Regions from separate parts of the Rouxiella chamberiensis genome, predicted to be linked through region 2. Evidence: predicted binding sites of a transcription regulator. Region 2 holds the regulator's gene; each other region holds the start of a gene.
What was found. Region 2 encodes CRP, which controls carbon source genes, mostly activating them, when cyclic AMP is high. Its sites were predicted from a motif close to ATGTGANNNNNNTCACAT; they were not measured.
Positions count from the first base shown of each region.

Region 1: O1V66_RS19860 (YjcB family protein) is a predicted target of CRP. The motif match lies at 1,765-1,782, and genes of this name have one in related genera.
Region 3: yrbN (protein YrbN) is a predicted target of CRP. The motif match lies at 1,879-1,896, and genes of this name have one in related genera.
Region 4: idnO (gluconate 5-dehydrogenase) is a predicted target of CRP. The motif match lies at 1,961-1,978, and genes of this name have one in related genera.

Region 1 is NZ_CP114058.1:4,247,494-4,250,650, forward strand. Features, by position in the region: gene bglX (beta-glucosidase BglX) at 1-1,138, opposite strand, end outside; gene O1V66_RS19860 (YjcB family protein) at 1,365-1,646, opposite strand; gene O1V66_RS19865 (response regulator transcription factor) at 2,370-2,984, shown strand; gene O1V66_RS19870 (methylated-DNA--[protein]-cysteine S-methyltransferase) at 3,129-3,157, shown strand, end outside.
Region 2 is NZ_CP114058.1:4,035,969-4,039,125, reverse strand. Features, by position in the region: gene O1V66_RS18765 (phosphoribulokinase) at 1-527, shown strand, start outside; gene O1V66_RS18760 (OsmC family protein) at 604-1,014, opposite strand; gene crp (cAMP-activated global transcriptional regulator CRP) at 1,361-1,993, shown strand; gene O1V66_RS18750 (YccS/YhfK family putative transporter) at 2,054-3,157, shown strand, end outside.
Region 3 is NZ_CP114058.1:4,203,914-4,207,070, reverse strand. Features, by position in the region: gene O1V66_RS19660 (DEAD/DEAH family ATP-dependent RNA helicase) at 1-1,802, opposite strand, end outside; gene yrbN (protein YrbN) at 1,792-1,866, opposite strand; gene nlpI (lipoprotein NlpI) at 1,988-2,872, opposite strand; partial or broken gene pnp (polyribonucleotide nucleotidyltransferase) at 3,002-3,157, opposite strand, start outside.
Region 4 is NZ_CP114058.1:568,435-571,591, reverse strand. Features, by position in the region: gene O1V66_RS02770 (cytochrome c) at 1-168, shown strand, start outside; gene O1V66_RS02765 (SDR family oxidoreductase) at 297-1,052, opposite strand; gene idnO (gluconate 5-dehydrogenase) at 1,096-1,860, opposite strand; partial or broken gene O1V66_RS02755 (LacI family DNA-binding transcriptional regulator) at 2,209-3,157, shown strand, end outside.

The sequences.
Region 1 (3,157 bases), 210 kb from region 2:
CAGGGTCGGTGGAGGGCGGCCCAAGATGGCGATAAGGGTCGGCGAACAGGCCCATGTCCCATTTGGCAATCAATACATCACGCACCGCGCGGTCGATATCCTGCTCACTGATGAGTTTGTCTTTCAGCAAGCCGCGCAGATACTGGCCGTACTGATTGTCGGCCATGTCCATATCGACGCCGGCCTTGAGCGCCATGGCTGCCGCCTGACGATCGTCTTCGGCTACGCCGTGTTTGACCAGACCGCCGATGGCGCCGTGATCGCTTACCGTGAGTCCGTGGAATTTCCACTGATCGCGCAGGATATCTTTCAGCAGCCAGCCGTTCGAGGTGGCCGGTACGCCATTGACGGAGTTCAGCGCGACCATTACGCCGCCCACACCCGCATCGACGGCAGCCTTGTAGGGCGGCATGTAGTCGTTGAACATCCGCGACAGGCTCATGTCGACCGTGTTGTATTCGCGTCCGCCTTCCACTGCGCCGTACAGCGCATAGTGCTTGACGTTGGCCATCACGTTGCCGGGCGCGGAAGGGTCATCGCCCTGATAGCCCTTGACCATTTCATAGGCCAGACGCGAGGTCAGATAGGTATCTTCGCCAAACCCTTCAGAGACACGGCCCCAGCGGGGATCACGCGTGATATCGACCATGGGGGAAAAGGTCATGTTCAGGCCATCGGCGGCGGTTTCTTCTGCCGACACGCGTGCGCTGGTGGCGACGGCCTGCATATCCCAGCTCGACGCCAGTCCAAGGCTGATAGGAAATATCGTGCGCTGACCGTGCACCACATCATAGGCATAGAAAGGCGGGATCTTGAGGCGGCTGTATTGCACCTGATCCTGCATACGGCGGATATCCGGCTTGGTCACGGTATTGAATACGCCGCCAACCTTGTCTTCACGAATATCGGCCATGATCTTTTCTTTCGGATTATCGGGGCCGACGCTCACCAGATTAAGCTGACCGATTTTGTCGTCCAGCGTCATCTTCTTCATGAGAGTGGCGATAAAGCTATCGCGCTGTTTTATTTGTGTCTGTGGAATGGCCGAAGAGACCGGCGTTTGCGCCTCGGCGGCGAGAGCATAAAGCGGAGAACCCAACATCAAAACGACTGCGCCAATCACGTAATGCGTCTTCATTCGATATCCTATATCTCCCTCCGGCTTCTCGAAAATAGCGCGAGATAAGGGCAGAGGGTCAAATGTCATTTTTGGGAAAAGTATGAACAGTATCTAATACGGGAATTCAGGCTTTAGCAAATAATATGTAAGATATAGAAAGGATTAGTAACTTAACGCAGATAAAGACGGGCATTTCCGGCAGCGAGGGGGCATTGCGCACGGTTCGCTGCCGCAGAAAAAGGGATCAGGGCATAGGCCAGGTCGTTGGCTGCTGACTCATAATATCGATAAACACGTCTTTGGACGTCAGCCAGAAATGTGACAGGGCTTCAACGCTGAACGTCATCCCCATCAGACCCATCACGAACCAGCAGGTCATCGACAGACCTAATCCGCTGCACATAAATGCCAGGGTGTTCTTACTGGTTTGACGGCAAACCACATTCAGTTGGCTGGCAAAAAACATCATCAGCGCGCTCAGTAATTCCCAGCGCATCATCATGAATCCAGTCGTCAGGGTGTTCATCGAATTAAGTCCTTAATACATGCAACCTTATACACATACGAAACGGCATAATTTCAGGGCAACGCCATGAATTTAAATAAGTTATGGTAGAAGTTTGGAGATGTTGAAAACGGTAAAAGTGTGATTTAGGTCACATTCTATCACTGGCCTTTATTATTGTGCAAAAAACAATCTGGAATATGAACCCCCGTAAATGGCATAAAAGTTATAAAACAACAGTCGCATTAATATTTAACGTCAATTTAACAGGGTGATGATTTCCCAAGGCAAGCAGGGCAGTAACATCAAAAAATAGCCGCCAGGGCCTGAAGGGCGGGCCAAATCTTGTCTGGCTAATGAGTGGGGAATGAGTAGAATTATTAATAGATGATTTTCGCTAGAGTCTTATTCATTCTGTAATTAGCTGTTTTTTAACCAGTAAACATTAACGTTTTTTGAGTTATAAGCGGTTTGAGTGGCTTTGCTAAGAAAATTCCTAGTAACATGCAGGCCCCTCAAGTGTTAATTTTCTGTAAATTTGCGTCGAAATGGCTATTTCAGCGCGGTTAAAGTTAGGGTTAAATTTTGATAAACCCTCTTTACCGACATAAAAAATTGCAGGAGCTCAGGTTTTCAGGGTTTTACGTTTTAATTGGATTTAAACCATTTAGGCCTATTCATGCTGTACGGCTGATTTTATATTTTTACTAGCCGTTAGGATGACTCTTTATATTTAAGGGAACTATGAAAAACTTGGTCATAATGGAACCTCATTCCTTTACCTCCTTGGCCATGAGAGCGCTAATTCCTGAAGATGTTAAAATTCGGGGCGCGTTAAAAGGTTTCTCTCCGTTACAATCGATGCTCGACGCCGAAATGATTGATATTGTCATCATGGAAATATATGACACCAATCTATTTCCAATGGACGGCATCGATTTTATCCGCCGCAATGCAGAACACTGGAATCGTGTGACGCTCATAATTTGTACTGATGTAGATAATGTTTTTCTTATCAAAGAGTTGATGAAGTGCAAAGCGCGTGTGCTTATTTCCAAGAAAGATGACATCGTGTCGGTTGAACACGCCATCGATAAAGGGATCTCGGGCGATTATTATTGCAGTCCGAACCTGCTGGAGATAGTCAACTCCGACAGCAATGAGCTGTCGCTCACCTCGAGCGAGTTACGCGTGATGTCATTATTGCTGAATAACAAGACGCCGATGGAAATATCCGAATCGCTGGGGGTAAGCTATAAAACCGTGCAAACCCACAAAAGAAACGTGATGCAGAAATTAGGTGCCAGAAATAGCTTTGGCCTGATGAAAATAGGCTATCAATACAAAATAAAACTTTAGTCAGGTTATTATTTTTCATCTTACTGCCATAATCAGCGCGTAATGTCGCTACACCTCTTGGGTTATCACGCTTTGCGTTCCTAAGGTGCACAATATTGTCTACACTGGTTGCACTCTTTTTCAACGCCAGCAGGGTTCGACAAGATGAACAATACCTTCAAACGCATGCATTC
Region 2 (3,157 bases):
CCCCGTGGCAGGCGCTGCCCGAGCCGACCGATATCCTGTTCTACGAAGGGTTGCACGGCGGGGTGGTCACCAATCAGGTCGATGTCGCCAAACACGTCGATCTGCTGGTCGGCGTGGTGCCTATCGTCAACCTCGAGTGGATTCAGAAACTGGTGCGCGACACCGGCGAACGCGGTCATTCGCGTGAAGCCGTGATGGATTCCGTAGTGAGATCGATGGATGACTACATCAATTACATCACGCCGCAGTTCTCCCGCACGCACATCAACTTCCAGCGCGTTCCGACCATCGACACCTCCAACCCTTTTGCCGCCAAGGCCATTCCTTCGCTGGATGAAAGCTTTGTGGTAATTCACTTTCAGGGGCTGGATCAAATTGATTTCCCCTATCTCCTGGCAATGCTGCAAGGCTCGTTTATCTCGCATATCAATACGTTGGTGGTGCCTGGCGGCAAGATGGGACTGGCAATGGAGTTGATTATGGGGCCGCTGGTGCAGCGTCTCATGGAAGGCAAGAAAATAGAGTAGGCACCGGCTGCCACCCGGTATTGGCCCGGCGGCAGTCGGCGATTGATGGCGCGACCCGTGGTCGCAATGTTATGGCTTATTCTTGCGAATCAATCACTTCAAAGCTGTGAGTGATAGTTGCCGCTTTCCCGAGCATCAGGGACACCGAACAGTATTTCTCGGCAGACAGGCTTACCGCGCGCTCAACGACTTTGTCGGTCAGATCTTTACCGGTCACGATGAAATGCAGGTTAATGGTGGTAAACAGGCGCGGGGCCTCTTCGCGGCGTTCGGAAGTCAGTTTCACTTCACAGCCGACAATCTCGTTACGCCCTTTTTGCAGGATTGAAACCACGTCGATGGCGCTGCATCCTCCGGCCGACATCAGCAACATTTCCATCGGGCTGGGTGATTTGTCCCCGGCATTGCCATCCATCAGAATCTGATGGCCAGAGGCTGATTCGCCGAGAAACGTTAACCCTTCAACCCACTTTACCCGTGCTTGCATTTGAATCTCTCCACTCGTCATTTTTCAAAACAGACTACCCTTTACCCCTGAAACTGGCAATGTAACTCGATCCGCATCATGCTGAAGCGAGACAACACAAGACACGTCTGCAAACCTGTGCTACAAACAAAGCCGAAAGAAACTTTCCAACAAGTTGCGGTCAGGTTTTTTGGGTGTTAACAGGATAACCTTGGTGATAAGGGCAAATTACCGCTTAAATCACTCTACCTGCCGCTTGCAGCATTGCTGGTCAGTTCATATGCTAAAAGAGCGCGAAGTAAAAATCGCCGAACAGGGTCTTAGAACCCTGCGATTTTGGGCAGCGATAAAAAGAGGATAATAACTAATGGTTCTCGGCAAGCCACAAACAGACCCTACTCTCGAATGGTTCCTGTCTCATTGTCATATACACAAGTATCCATCCAAAAGTACGCTGATTCACCAAGGTGAAAAGGCTGAAACGCTTTACTACATCGTGAAAGGCTCGGTTGCCGTGCTTATCAAGGATGAAGAAGGTAAAGAGATGATACTTTCCTACCTGAATCAGGGTGACTTCATCGGCGAGCTGGGACTCTTCGAAGAAGGTCAGGAACGCAGTGCATGGGTTAGAGCGAAAACTGCCTGTGAAGTGGCCGAAATTTCCTACAAGAAATTCCGTCAGCTTATCCAGGTCAACCCCGACATTCTGATGCGTCTTTCCGCACAGATGGCAAGCCGACTGCAAATTACGTCCGAGAAAGTGGGTAACCTTGCTTTCCTTGATGTAACCGGTCGTATTGCCCAGACTCTGCTGAATCTCGCCAAACAGCCCGATGCCATGACGCATCCCGATGGGATGCAGATAAAGATCACCCGTCAGGAAATCGGTCAAATCGTCGGTTGCTCACGCGAGACGGTAGGGCGAATTCTCAAAATGCTCGAAGATCAGAGCCTGATCTCGGCACACGGTAAAACGATTGTCGTTTACGGCACGCGTTAATCGCTTTAAAAACGGCACGGCGAGTCTTCGTTGTGCCGTTTTTGTCAGACTCTCCTTCACATGACGCTTTGGCGACGACTCTTTTACCACCCTGAAATCAATTATGCGCTGCGACAGACGCTGGTGCTTTGCCTGCCTATCGCCTTTGCCATGCTGTTCGGCGAATTGAAGATGGGGCTGCTGTTTGCGCTCGTTCCTGCCTGCTGCAATATTTCCGGTCTCGACACGCCGCACAAACACTTCTTCAAACGCCTGGCTATCGGCGGTTCGCTGTTTGCCGTCAGCAGTATTCTGCTCCAGCTGATGCTGGTGAACTGGCATGTTCCGCTGCCGTTTATCATGCTCGGCCTGTCGCTGGTTATCGGCGTAACGGGCGAGATAGGCCCGCTGCATGGCCGTTTGCTGTCGGGTGCGCTGGTGGCGTCCATCTTTACCCTCAGTATGGCGGGCGTGGTGCCTATCTGGCATGCGCCGCTGCTGTTTGTGGTCGGCACCGCGTGGTACGGCCTCTTTAACTGGCTGTGGTTCCGACTGTCCGAAGAGCAGCCGATGCGCGAAACCCTAAGCCAGTTGTATAACGAACTCGCCGATTATTTCGAAGCTAAATACTCCTTGCTGACTCAGCACACCGATCCCGAGACCGCGCTGCCACCGCTACTGAAAAGACAGCAGAAAGTGATCGACCTGATTGCCCTGCTCTATCAGCAACTGCATATGCTGCCCACCAACCAGCATCAACATCGCAAACGGCTGCTGCGCAGTTTTCAGGTGGCGCTGGATTTGCAGGAGCACATTACCGTCAGCCTGCATCTGCCTACCGAAGTGCAAAAGCTGGTGGAGGAGAGCCACGCGGAAGCGGTTATCCGCCGCAATGCGCAGGTGATTGGTGCGCGATTGCGGGTGATTGGCGACGACATTCTCTATCATCGCCGTTCCGTGCGTTTCTCGATGGCCAATGAACTGGCGGCGCTGGAGAAGATTGCCTCGCGCTATCGCGAGAATCCCGTTGGTCAGTTTTGCTATTACCATTTCAGTCGCATTGCCCGCCTGCTGCGCACCCAGCGCCCGCTGTATCGCCGTGATTTGATGCAGGAGCAGAATCGGCTGCCCTTCTGGGCCGCGCTGAAAAGCTATCTCTCCTTCAAGTCGGCGGCCCTGCGCAAT
Region 3 (3,157 bases), 170 kb from region 2:
CGACGTTCACCGCTGAAAGAGCGCGGCGCACCGTTACCACGACGATCACCACCGGCCGGACGTTCACGACGGTCGGACTGTGGCACTGCATCGCCCATCAACTGCATGTTCATCGGCTTGTTCAGGATGCGGGTACGGGTGAAGTGAGACAGGATCTCGCCCGGCATACCTTTAGGCAGCTCGATAGTTGAGTGGGTACCGAACAGCTTGATGTTACCGATGTAACGGCTGCTGATATCGCCTTCGTTGGCGATAGCGCCAACGATGTGACGAACTTCGACACCGTCATCACGGCCAACTTCAATGCGGTACAGTTCCATCTCGCCAGCGTCACGACGTTCACGACGTGGAGCGCCATCACGCGCTGGACGATCGCCATCACGTGAAGGACGATCACCGCGAACAGGACGGTCGCCACGTGAAGGACGGTCACCACGGTCTTCGAATTCACGACGCGGTGGACGGCTCTTGAATACTGGATCTGCAGCAACGATCAGAGGACGTTCGCCCTGAGCCATTTTCAGCAGTGCGGCAGCCAGAGTTTCAACGTCCAGCTCTTCGGCAGGCTGAAGTTTAGCCAGCAGCGCACGGTATTGATCAAGATCGCTGCTTTCAAGCTGCTGCTGAACTTTAGCGGCAAACTTGGCCAGACGACGTTGACCCAGCACTTCTGCAGTTGGCAATTCCACTTCTGGAATGGTCAGCTTCATGGTGCGTTCTACGTTGCGCAGCAGACGACGTTCGCGGTTCTCGACGAACAGCAGCGCGCGACCCGCACGGCCAGCACGACCGGTACGGCCGATACGGTGAACGTAAGACTCGGAATCCATAGGGATATCGTAGTTTACCACCAGGCTGATACGTTCAACGTCCAGACCACGTGCTGCCACGTCGGTTGCAATCAGAATATCCAGACGGCCGTCTTTCAGACGTTCCAGAGTCTGCTCGCGCAGGGCCTGGTTCATGTCGCCGTTCAATGCAGCAGAGCTGTAACCGCTACGCTCCAGCGCTTCGGCCACTTCCAGGGTCGCATTCTTCGTGCGAACAAAGATGATGGCTGCGTCAAAGTCTTCCGCTTCCAGGAAGCGAACCAGCGCTTCGTTCTTGCGCATACCGTATACAGACCAGTAGCTCTGGCTGATGTCCGGACGAGTGGTTACGCTTGACTGGATACGCACTTCCTGCGGATCTTTCATGAAGCGACGAGTAATGCGACGAATCGCTTCCGGCATGGTTGCAGAGAACAGCGCGGTCTGATGTTCAGCCGGGATCTGCGCCATGATGGTTTCTACGTCTTCGATGAAGCCCATACGCAGCATTTCATCGGCTTCGTCCAGTACCAGACCGCTCAGGTTGGAGAGGTTCAGAGTACCGCGTTTCAGGTGGTCCAGCAGACGGCCCGGAGTACCCACAACAACCTGTGGACCCTGACGCAGAGCGCGCAGCTGCACGTCATAACGCTGGCCGCCGTACAATGCAACAACGTTCACGCCGTGCATGTGCTTGGAGAAATCGGTCATGGCTTCGGCAACCTGAACCGCCAGTTCGCGGGTCGGGGCCAAAACGAGAATTTGTGGTGCTTTCAGGGAAGCATCAATGTTGTGCAACAGTGGCAGCGAGAAGGCTGCAGTTTTACCACTACCGGTCTGGGCCATACCCAGAACATCGCGACCGTTCAACAGGTGAGGAATACACTCGGCCTGGATCGGTGATGGTTTTTCGTAGCCCAGATCGTTCAGGGCAGAAATGATAGGAGCAGACAGCCCCAGGTCAGCAAAAGAGGTTTCAAGCTCAGTAGTCATGTACACGTGCCTCATTAATAATGGCAGCCAGTCTACATAACTCGTCGAGAAAATTTTCAGTCATTTTCATTGAAAAGTGTGAACCGGCTCAAATTAGTTTATAAAACGAACAAAGCAACCCTCGCCCGTTAAGACGATTAAAAATGGCATAAGCCATGGTTAATCAGGCTGATTAGTGTCGTCAGCTATTGCTGGTCCGATTCTGATAGGTCGTCTTGCTCTTGGCCCAAAAGCGCCAATTCCAACAATGCATAGCGGTGCTCAACAAAGTTATGAACGTTGTTAGCTACCGTCAGTTTGAACAGTGCAGAAGCGCTGTCCTTGTCCCCCAGACTTAGGTAATGCTTACCTAAATAGAAGTCAGTTTCACTGAGATGCTCAGCGAGCGAAGTGTTATCCGTTGCTTCTGCCTTCAGGCGGTCCATCAGCGTAGATTCGCTGATTTTGCCAAGGTAGAATTCGACGATATTCCATCCCCATTGCCCTCTGTCCGCTTTGTCGTAACGCTCTTGAAGCGCTACATCGGCATTCTTGGGATTGATTTCTCTCTCCGCAAGGTATAGCCACAACGAACGGAAGGGATCATTTGGATCGTCTCGATAAAACGCCTGCAAATCATCCTGCGCTAGCGAATATCTGCCACCGTAATACAGGGCGATACCGCGATTCAAACGCGCGTAATTGTAAGTTGGATCAAGCTCTAGTACAGAATCAAACGCTTCATAGGCGGCATCGTAGTTGCCGGCCTGCGTTAGGTAAATCCCCAGGTAGTTAAAAACTTCTGGCATATCAGGACGAATAGATAGCGCTTGTGAAAAATCATTTCGCGCTAGTGCTCTGAGTCCGAGACTATCATACAGCACACCGCGCTCATATAATAGCTGTGCACGCTCATCATCTGTCAATGAGCGACTGGCAAGTATTTGTTCCATACGCGCCAGGATCACTTCCTGCTGCAAAGTAGGCTGCAACGGGATCGCCAGGACTTCGTTTTTGCGCCAATCATGGTTGCTGCATCCTGCCAACAAAAGTGTTGTCGCAACATAACAACAGCGCAAGAAAGGCTTCATTTCAACTCCCGAAGACAAACATTGGACAAACTTCCTGTTATCCGCTTGCTTAGCACAAGTGCATCCTGCACTCGTGATACGAACAACTCCCGGCGATTAAACCGGGAGCTGTAAACTACAGGTTACAGATTACTCTGCAGCTGGCTCGGCCGAATCTTCAGAAGGGGTGGTCGCTTCTTTAATGCTCAAGCGCACACGGCCCTGACGATCAACTTCCAGAACCTTGACCGGAACTTCCTGGCCCATTGTCAGGTAATCAGTCACTTTCTCTACGCGCTTGTCGGC
Region 4 (3,157 bases), 1.2 Mb from region 2:
GTTCAGGTCGCTCCGCTGGATGTTGCAGTATTACGGGCGGGCGGTCCGGTTACCCTGCTGGCCAAACTCCAGCCGTATATGGCACCGGCGATGGTGATCGGCATTGTCGTGGTGCTGGCGCTGATTTTCTGGTTGATAAGAAGGCGTCGTACGCGTCACCGCCAATAACAGCCCCACGTTATCGGCAAAATGCGTGCAATAAAAAAGGAGAATGCGTAAGGCATTCTCCTTTTTACTGTCTGAAGTGCACTGCCTGAACTCGGCGAAGGGTCAGGCTGCCTCGCTTGCCGCAAGCGCTACCCGCGCCCGACCAGAGGCATGGCGGTCGCCATTACCGTCAGCGTGAGGATATTGGTGCCGTCGGGCTGGTTCGCCATAAACGCCACCGCCTCACCCACGTTTTCCACCGGCATCACGGGTTCCTGCGCAATCTCGCCATCGGCCTGCATTCTACCTGCCAGCGCTTTATTGCCCATATCCGTTGCCGCGTTGCCGACATCTATCTGACCACAGGCAATATTGTATTTACGACCATCCAGCGCCGTACTTTTGGTCAGGCCAGTAATGGCGTGCTTGCTGGCCGTATACGGCGCCGAATTGGGACGCGGACTGTGCGCCGAAATCGATCCGTTATTGATGATTCGCCCGCCCATCGGCGTCTGCTGCTTCATCAGTTTTACCGCCGCCTGCGTACACAGATAGGCACCGTTGAGATTGGTATTGATGACGGTCAACCAGTCTTCATAGGCTTGGTCTTCAATCGGTTGGTCTTTTACATTGGTGCCCGCATTGTTGAACAACACATCGAGGCGGCCAAAGGTTTCCTGTACCGTTGAAAAGAGCGCAGACACAGACTGCGGATTGGCAACGTCGACGGTGAAGACATGCGCCTTGCCGGGCGCAAACTGCGCTGCCGCTTTCTCCAGCTTGTCTTTATTACGCCCGGTGAGGATAACCTCGAATCCTGTGGCAACCAGTGCCTTGGCGGCGCTTAATCCAATACCGCTGCCTGCGCCCGTAATCAGGGCAATCTTCCTGTCATTCGTGCTCATAGGGTTTCCAGTATCAAAGGGAAAGAGTGGCCACATGAAAAGATTAGACTGCCGCCATCATCCCGCCATCGACAAACAGTAAGTGACCGTTAACGAAATCCGAGGCACGTGAGGAAAGATACACGGCACCGCCAATCAGCTCTTCGGGATTTCCCCAGCGCGCTGCCGGTGTGCGTTTGCACAACCAGTCGGAAAACTCTTTGTTGTCCACCAGCGCCTGCGTCATATCGGTTTTGAAATAGCCCGGCGCGATGCCGTTGACCTGAATGTTGTAACGCGCCAACTCGACACACATACCGCGCGTCAGCATCTTCACCGCCCCTTTCGAAGCGGCATACGGAGTAATCGTGTCGCGGCCCAGTTCGCTTTGAATGGATCCGATATTGATAATCTTGCCGCGCTCGCGGGTTATCATGTAGCGGGCAACGGCCTGAGAAACCAGAAACACCGATTTCTGATTCACGGCCACAATGTCATCCCAATCCTTTTCCGGAAATTCGGTAAATTTATGACGACGCTGAATCCCGGCATTGTTTACCAGCACGTCGATAGGCCCGATTTCGCGCTCGATTTTATCGACAGCCTCCTGCACCGCCTGACCGCTGGTCACGTCGAAAGCCACCGGATGCGCGATGAATCCCGCTGCACGCAGGCTTTCCGCCGCCTTGCTGGCCGACGCCTGCGTGGTGCTATTGATAATGATTTCGGCGCCGTGCTCGGCCAACCCTTTTGCAAGCAGGAATCCCAACCCGCGCGAAGAGCCCGTTACCAGAATTTTTTTGTTATCCAGCGAGAACAGATTAGTCATAATAATTTTCCTGACGTTACAAATGAAAATGTCCGTGTCATCCACGTGCAAGGCGAATAAAAAGCAGTGGCTTAATAAAAGCGGTTTACGCGGCTTTAAACTGTGATCCGGATCACTTTATTTCGTGTTAGGAAACTCTGTTACCTCAAGCGTGATCGCTGTCATCCGCAGGCTGAACTTAAGTCAAACGGCTTATCCGCCAGCATGAAAGTAATGGCAACAGGATGTGTCATCATCCTGAAAGTAAAAGTTTTTTCTGACTATTCGCTGCATTGTTAAGCGTTGACCAATTTGGTAACATACGGCGTATCATTTCACCCTCCCTTTTGGCACCAGCAGGACCTCCGGATGAGAAACCAACGCGTCACATTACAAGATATCGCGTTACTCGCCGACGTCACAAAAATGACCGTCAGCCGCTTTCTGCGCACGCCCGAAAAGGTCTCTCCTGAAACACGCGAACGTATTACCAAAGTCATGCAGGAAGTCGGTTTTCCGCTGGAAGAGACAGAGAAAAAGAACAAGAGCAAAAAGATTGGCATCCTCGTGCCGTCTTTCAATAATCAGATATTTTCCGACCTGCTGGCCGGTATTGAATCTGTCACTTCCACTCAGGGATATCAGACGCTGGTAGTCAATTATGATTACAGTAAATCACGCGAAGAAGAGCATATTATCAATCTGCTGACTTTCCGACTGGCCGGATTAATCCTTACCGATTCGGTGCACACGCTAAAGGCTGATAAATATCTTAATGCCGCCGATATTCCGGTGGCTCAGGTGATGGATCTCGATGATTCCCATGGGCGTATCGCCGTCGGATTCGATAATTTTCAGGCTGGATTCGATATGGCGTCGGCATTAATTGCCAGTGGCAAGAAGCACGTGGTTTATTTCGGTTCCATGTCAGACCCGCGTGATATGAAACGTTATGAAGGCTATCGCCAGGCGATGGAAAATAACCAGCTTTCGCCGCAGCATATTACGCCAAATAAAGTCTCGTCGGTGTCTATTGGCGCAGGAATGTTGACAATGGCGCGCCAGCTTAATCCCGATGTCGATGCGGTATTATGTACCAATGATGACATTGCCGTCGGCGTGATGCAGGAATGCAGCCGACTCGGCATTCAGGTACCGCAAGACATGGCGATTTCAGGCTTTCACGGGCTGGATATCGGCCTCGCGACCACGCCGCCGCTGGCAAGTGTCATTACGCCACGTTTTGAAATCGGCAAGGTCGCCGCTGAAATCATGCTGAAAAAATCAATAAAATCCCGACAATTGAAAGAGTTGACCT